DNA from 3 places in the Clostridium malenominatum genome. Region 3 is predicted to be linked to each of the others. Evidence: riboswitches for the same ligand, from Rfam matches in the RefSeq annotation. Region 3 holds a riboswitch; each other region holds the start of a gene.
What was found. Region 3 has a riboswitch for thiamine pyrophosphate ahead of ABDZ69_RS05445 (TatD family hydrolase). Riboswitches for the same ligand answer to the same signal wherever they lie in the genome.
Positions count from the first base shown of each region.

Region 1: linked by a shared signal. The riboswitch ahead of thiC (phosphomethylpyrimidine synthase ThiC) and the one ahead of ABDZ69_RS05445 (TatD family hydrolase) in region 3 are both predicted to bind thiamine pyrophosphate.
Region 2: linked by a shared signal. The riboswitch ahead of cytX (putative hydroxymethylpyrimidine transporter CytX) and the one ahead of ABDZ69_RS05445 (TatD family hydrolase) in region 3 are both predicted to bind thiamine pyrophosphate.

Region 1 is NZ_BAAACF010000001.1:708,884-711,157, reverse strand. It holds gene thiC (phosphomethylpyrimidine synthase ThiC) at 1-1,027, opposite strand, end outside; TPP riboswitch at 1,131-1,237, opposite strand; gene ABDZ69_RS03525 (NADH peroxidase) at 1,426-1,968, opposite strand; gene ABDZ69_RS03520 (aspartate ammonia-lyase) at 2,161-2,274, opposite strand, start outside.
Region 2 is NZ_BAAACF010000006.1:23,400-25,673, forward strand. It holds gene cytX (putative hydroxymethylpyrimidine transporter CytX) at 1-965, opposite strand, end outside; TPP riboswitch at 1,045-1,154, opposite strand; gene ABDZ69_RS14455 (M20 metallopeptidase family protein) at 1,214-2,274, opposite strand, start outside.
Region 3 is NZ_BAAACF010000001.1:1,084,513-1,086,786, forward strand. It holds gene ABDZ69_RS05440 (siderophore ABC transporter substrate-binding protein) at 1-575, shown strand, start outside; TPP riboswitch at 664-765, shown strand; gene ABDZ69_RS05445 (TatD family hydrolase) at 833-1,570, shown strand; gene ABDZ69_RS05450 (thiamine-binding protein) at 1,594-1,881, shown strand; gene ABDZ69_RS05455 (ABC transporter permease) at 1,856-2,274, shown strand, end outside.

The sequences.
Region 1 (2,274 bases), 380 kb from region 3:
TCATATCTTCTAAATCTGGCAACCTCAAATGCTCCGCTGGAGTTACATAGCATAGAAAGTCTGCTCCATAGGTTGCTGCAATAGCTCCCCCTATAGCACTAGTAATGTGATCATATCCTGGCGCCACGTCTGTTACAATAGGTCCTAATACATAAAAAGGTGCATCATAACAAAGCTTCTTTTCTAAAACCATGTTTGCTTCAATTTCATTTAATGCCATATGTCCTGGTCCTTCTATCATAATCTGTACATTTCTTTCCCATGCTCTCTTAGTTAGTTCACCTAAAGTCATTAGTTCTTTTATTTGACTTGGATCTGTAGAATCGGCTATGGATCCAGGTCTACATGCATCTCCTAGACTTATAGTAACATCGTACTTTTCACAAATATCTAACAATCTATCATATTGTTCATAAAAAGGATTTTCTTTATTATTTAATTCCATCCAAGCATAAAGAAGAGAGCCTCCCCTGGATACTATGTTAGTAAGTCTTGGATTTCTCTTGAAAATTTCTGCTGTTTCTCTATTCATACCTGCATGTATTGTCATAAAATCCACACCATCTTTAGCATGAGTTTCAACAACTCTAAATAAGTCCTCTGCAGTTAAATCTTTTAATTCTTTATCATAAAAACCTACTGCGTCGTACATAGGAACGGTTCCAATCATTGCTGGTGACATATGTATAAGCCTTTGTCTAAATTCTTGAGTTTTTCCAAAACAGCTCAAGTCCATTATAGCTTCTGCTTTCATCTCTATTGCTTTTTTTACTTTTTCTAATTCCATCTCTATATTACAGCAATCCTTAGATATTCCCAAATTCACATTAATTTTAGTTCTAAGACCCTTGCCTATTCCTTCTGGGTCTATACTTAGATGATTTTTATTTGCTGGTATTGCAACCTTTCCTTGTGAAACTAACTCCATTAAATCTTCTACTCTCACCTTTTCTTTCTTTGCTACAATTTCCATTTCTTTTGTAATGATGCCTTTTTTAGCTGCATCCATTTGAGTTGAATAATTCATTAATCCCATCTCCTTTTTAATAAAAATAAAAGGGAAGCAAATGCTTCCCTCATAACCTTTTTATAATAAAAAAATCACAACTTTATATATAAAAATTGTGGTTAAATTATATAAAGCTCTTCCCTACGTTGGAATTATCCAAATCAGGTTATGAGGGTCTGAGATCACATCTCACTCTCAGCCTATTTATAGGCTCCCCTAGAAATATTCAATTTTCTTCAGTTTAAATTTAACATAATGATTAATGATTGTCAACATTTTACTTTTTTAAATTGATAGTTTTTTAAATGTTTAGATATTTAGTTAATGACAAAATTCCCAAGAAATTTTTATTATTATAAAATCTCCTGGGAATTTTCACTTTAACTATTAATTAGAAATCTAGTCATCTAGAAATCTTATTTAAAATATCTTCCTAATAATCCTTTGAAAGCTTGACCGTGTCTAGCTTCATCTTTACACATTTCATGTACTGTATCGTGAATTGCATCTAGGTTAAGCTTCTTAGCAAGTGTTGCTAAGTCTTTCTTTCCTTGACATGCTCCGTGTTCAGCTTCTACTCTTGCTTCTAAGTTCTTCTTAGTATCCGCCCAAACCACTTCTCCTAATAATTCAGCAAACTTTGCTGCGTGCTCAGCTTCTTCAAAAGCTATTCTCTTATAAGCTTCAGCTACTTCTGGATATCCCTCTCTATCAGCCTGTCTGCTCATAGCTAAGTACATTCCTACTTCTGTACACTCTCCCATAAAGTTTGCTCTTAATCCTTCTATAATTTCTGGATCTACGTCCTTAGCTACACCTATTCTATGTTCGTCAGCCCAAGCCATATCCTCAGTTTTTTCTATAAATTTAGTTGCAGGAGCTTTACATAATGGACACGCTTCTGGTGCCATTTCTCCTTCATGAACATATCCACATATTGTACAAACAAATTTTTTCATTATTAAATTCCTCCTAAAAACTTTAATTTTCTCATTTCTTATTTACAATTATTATTATATAATAATAATTATTAATTTGCAATAGTTTTTTAAAAGTTTTTATGGTTTTTTTCCAATGTTTACACATATATTATAAAGCATTAAAAGTTAACGGTAAATCTTACCGTTAACTTTTAATAAAAAATTTATAATTTATTTTTTCAACAGTTCTTTACCAGATATTCCTGGCTCAGTCATTCCATAAGCATTTAATATAGTAGTTAATTCTGCTTCTTTTAATAATCCTTCTTTTAAAATTAATTCTTT
Region 2 (2,274 bases), on a different contig from region 3:
GGCGCAAACACAGAACCTATCAAATATAAAAAGTTTTCATACTGAGTAATAGGAATAAATATTGCCATAAGCATCCCTAAGAAACAAACAACTAAAGCCGCAATTTTTTCACTTACTTTATTATTTATATTTACAAAGCTTACTCCAGCTGAATATACATCTAGAAAAGTTGTTGTAACAGTTGAAAAAAGAACTATTATTAATGCTACAAAGCCAAGTCCTGCTAAAAGTAAAATCTCTGTGATATCTGAAGTTCCTGCAAAAAGCGATGCACCTAAGCCAATAATATACATAAATGTACTTCCTATAAAATACCCTAGTGCACTTACTAACGTACCTGATTTTTCATTTTTTAAGTTTCGTGTGTAATCAGATATTAACGGAAGCCAAGATAAAGGCATTATAGCGCTTAATTCTACAGCTGCGCCAAAAGTCATCATATCCGTACCCATATACTCTCCAGATCCTGTCCCAAACACAGTGATTCCAAGAATCATAGTAAAAACAAATAATGCCCCTACAGCAACTATATTAATTTTAGATAAATTTGAAACACCAACTATGATCCATATAGCAATTAATATCGCAATCAATATGCACCATAAAATTTCATTTTGAAAATTCATTATATATTTTGTTCCAACATCAAATGCTTTTGATCCATTAATTATCATTACAGCTGTCCATCCAAGTAGCTGCATAATATTTAATATTGAAAAGAGATAAGAGCCATATTTCCCAAAAGAAATACGAGTCGATTCTATTGCCGAAAGTTTACTTTTTGCTCCAATAAATCCAGCAGCATAAAAAATAATCCCCCCGATTATATGTCCAATAAAAATAGCAATTATACCTCTCTTAAGCCCTAATGGCGCAATAAGTGCACCTGTAAGAATTTCAGCTATTGAAACTGCTGCCCCGAACCATAATAAGAATTGACTAAAGTTTGATAACTTTTTTTCCATAGTTTATTACATCCTTTCGTGCTTTTGGCAAAATAAAATGGGATATACCACGCAGTATATCCCATTAATTAACATTAAGTAATTAACATAAATCTCTTTCCCTACGTTGGCATTATCCAAATCAGGTTAAAGGGTCGAAACTTATTTGTTTCCTCTCAGCCTGCAACACAAGCTCCCCTGTTTCTATATTCTATTCTTTAACATTTTATCATCTAAATTTATATTTGTCAAAAACTTGTTTACAAGCTTTATTTTAAATAATCTAGTGCTACTTGTGCATAGGTTGCCGCACCAATTGGCATAGCATCTTCATCTATATCAAAGAAATTTGAATGATGGGAGTAACAGCAGTTTTTTTCTTCGTTGCGTCCACCCAAGAACATTAGGGCCCCTGGTACCCTTTGGGCATACTCTGAAAAATCCTCTGAACCCATAACCTTTGCCATGGGGATAAGATTTTCTTCTCCAATCAATTTAGATACAGTTTCTTTCACAAGCTTAACAATATTTTCATCGTTAATAGTTGGACTGCACATAAAATCATAATTAAATTCATATTCACATCCATAAGCTTCACAGGTACTTTTAATCATAGTTTCCATCCATTTTGCCATAGCTTCCCTGCTTTCCTGCGTAAAGGATCTATTGCATCCGCCTAATTCAGCCTTTCCAGGTAATACATTAAATCTTTCCCCTGCATTTATTGTTCCTACATTGATAACTATAGGATTTCTTATGTCATTTTGTCTAGTAACTATGGTATGAAACCCATTTAAAATAGCGTTCATACAAGTAATGGCATCTACTCCTTGCCAAGGAGAAGAACCATGACAGGATCTACCTTTTATTGTTAGTTTCCAAAAATCTACTGCCGCCATCATAGGGCCTGGTTGAATACTAACCTTGCCTACTGGTACATCTGACCATATATGCATTCCAAAGGTCATATCTACCTTAGGATTTTCTAACACCCCACCTTCAATCATCTTTTTAGCTCCACTTACTATTTCCTCAGCTGGTTGAAATATAAACTTTACAGTACCCTTTATTTCATCTTTCATTTCTAATAAAATTTTTGTAGCCCCAAGGAGCATTGCAATATGTGCGTCATGGCCACAAGCATGCATCATTCCTGGCGTTTTAGATGTATAAGCTAGTCCCGTTTCTTCATTTACGGATAGGCCATCTATATCCGCTCTCAGCGCAACAACTTTCCCTTCCTCTTTTCCTCTAAGTATTCCAAGTACGCCTGTTTCACAAGGGCTTGAAACTTCTAGACCCATTTTTTCAAGTTCTTCCCTTATCCTTT
Region 3 (2,274 bases):
CTAAATTATATGAGGAATTTAAAAAGATTTCTCCAACTGTTTATCTTACTATAAGCAATGAAAACTACATTGATTCATTTAATAGTAATATGAGAGTACTGGGCAAAATATTTGATAAAGAAGCGTTTGTAGATAAAGAACTTAAAAAAACTCATGATAATATTAAAATGCTAAAAGAAGATATAGAATCCAGTGGAAAAAATGCGTTAATTCTTATGGTGAATGAAGGATCATTAAGTGCCTATGGGGAAGACTCAAGGTTTGGTATTATACACAAGGGATTTGGATTTACTCCTGCCGATAAGAATATAAAAACATCTACTCATGGACAAAATGTTTCCTTTGAATATGTAGTAGAAAAGAATCCAGATTATATATTTGTTATAGATAGAGGTGCTGTTGTAGGTAATAACACTACTGCTAAACAGGTTTTGGAAAATGATTTAATTAAGACTACATCAGCCTATAAGAATAATAAAATTATATATCTTAATTCTCATATTTGGTATGTATCTGTAGGTGGCTTTAACTCGACTAATATGATGGCGGATGAAATACAAGGAGCTATTAAATAATATATTAGTTAATAAAATTAAAAATACCTTTATTTTATAACCTATTAGTGATACAATAACTTAGAAAGATTTTAATTTTAAATTTAATATCTAGTGCTGGGGGTGCCTTATGGCTGAGAGAAGTTTAAAACTTTAACCCTTCGAACCTGATGCGGATAAAACCGACGTAGGAAAGCGAACATAATTAAAAGGTATACCTAAGCACTGTTTTATAGCAGTGCTTTTTATTTTTTAATATGCTCAGAGGAGATGTATAAATGTATGTTGATGCTCATAACCATTTAGAACTTTATGGAGATAAATTAAATGAAGCTTTAAAGGATATAAGAGAAAATCATATTATAACTTTAGCTTGTTCTATGGATGAGGAAAGTTATTTATTTGCAAGAAGCCTTAGCAAAGACAATCAAATTATAATTCCATGCTTTGGAGTTCACCCTTGGAGAGCTCATAATAATTATAAGGATTTGGACAGGTTTGAAAAATATATAAAGGAAACTCCTATAATCGGGGAGATTGGCCTTGATTTTCATTGGGTTCTAGAAAGAGAAAGATATCCTAATCAATTAAAGGTGTTGAAATATTTTTTAGAAAAAGCTAGGGAGTATAATAAAGTAACAAATTTACATACTAAGGGTGCTGAAAGAGAAATACTAGATTTAATAAAACAGTACAATTTAAGAACGCCAATAATCCACTGGTACAGTGGCCCCGTGGACTTAATATCAAAATTCATAGAATATGGATGCTATTTTACTATTAGTGTAGATATTGGGTATTCAAAACTTACGGAGGAAATAGTGAAAACAATTCCTATAGATAGGATTTTAACGGAAACAGATGGTCCCACTGCCCTAGAATGGGTAAATGGAGAATATGGTTATCCAAGCTACATTAAAAATATAGTCAATAAAATTTCAACAATAAAAAACCTTCCTGAAAAGGAAGTTAAAAAAGCTATAGAAGATAATTTAAAAACATTAATTAATATTTAAAATGAAGAAAGAAGGTGAAACATATGGCTAATGTTAATTTAAGTATTCAAGTTATACCAAGCGTTCCAGAGGAAAAAATTTATCCGGTAGTGGATAAGGTTATAGAATATATAGCTTCTATGGGAGTAAAATACGAAGTTGGACCTATGGAGACAACTATGGAGGGTGAGCTAGACACTTTACTACAAATTGTTAAAAGGGCACAGGAAATATGTGTAGAAGAAGGAGCAGCAAGGGTTTGCTCTGTAGTAAAGATTGACTACAAAAGTGAAGGGGTAACTATGGATGAAAAAATCTACAAATATAGATAGTAAGTTATATCCTATAGGCACTATACTACTCATAACTTTACTTTGGCAGATTATAGTGGAAGTAAATAAAGTTCCAAACTATATTGTTCCATCGCCTACGGATATAGTAGAAGCTTTAAAGGGCGATTTTAATTTAATTATAACCCACACAAAGGTAACTTTATATGAGGCCTTTGTAGGGTTTGGATTATCATTAGTATTTGCCTTTATACTTGCTATTTTAATGGATAGTTTTCAAATTATTAAAAAGTCCTTCTATCCAATACTGGTTATATCACAAACTATTCCAACCATTGCCATAGCGCCTTTATTTATAATATGGTTTGGTTTTGGCACTTTGCCTAAAATAGTTATGGTAATTATGGTGTGCTTTTTCCCCATAGTAATAAGTTT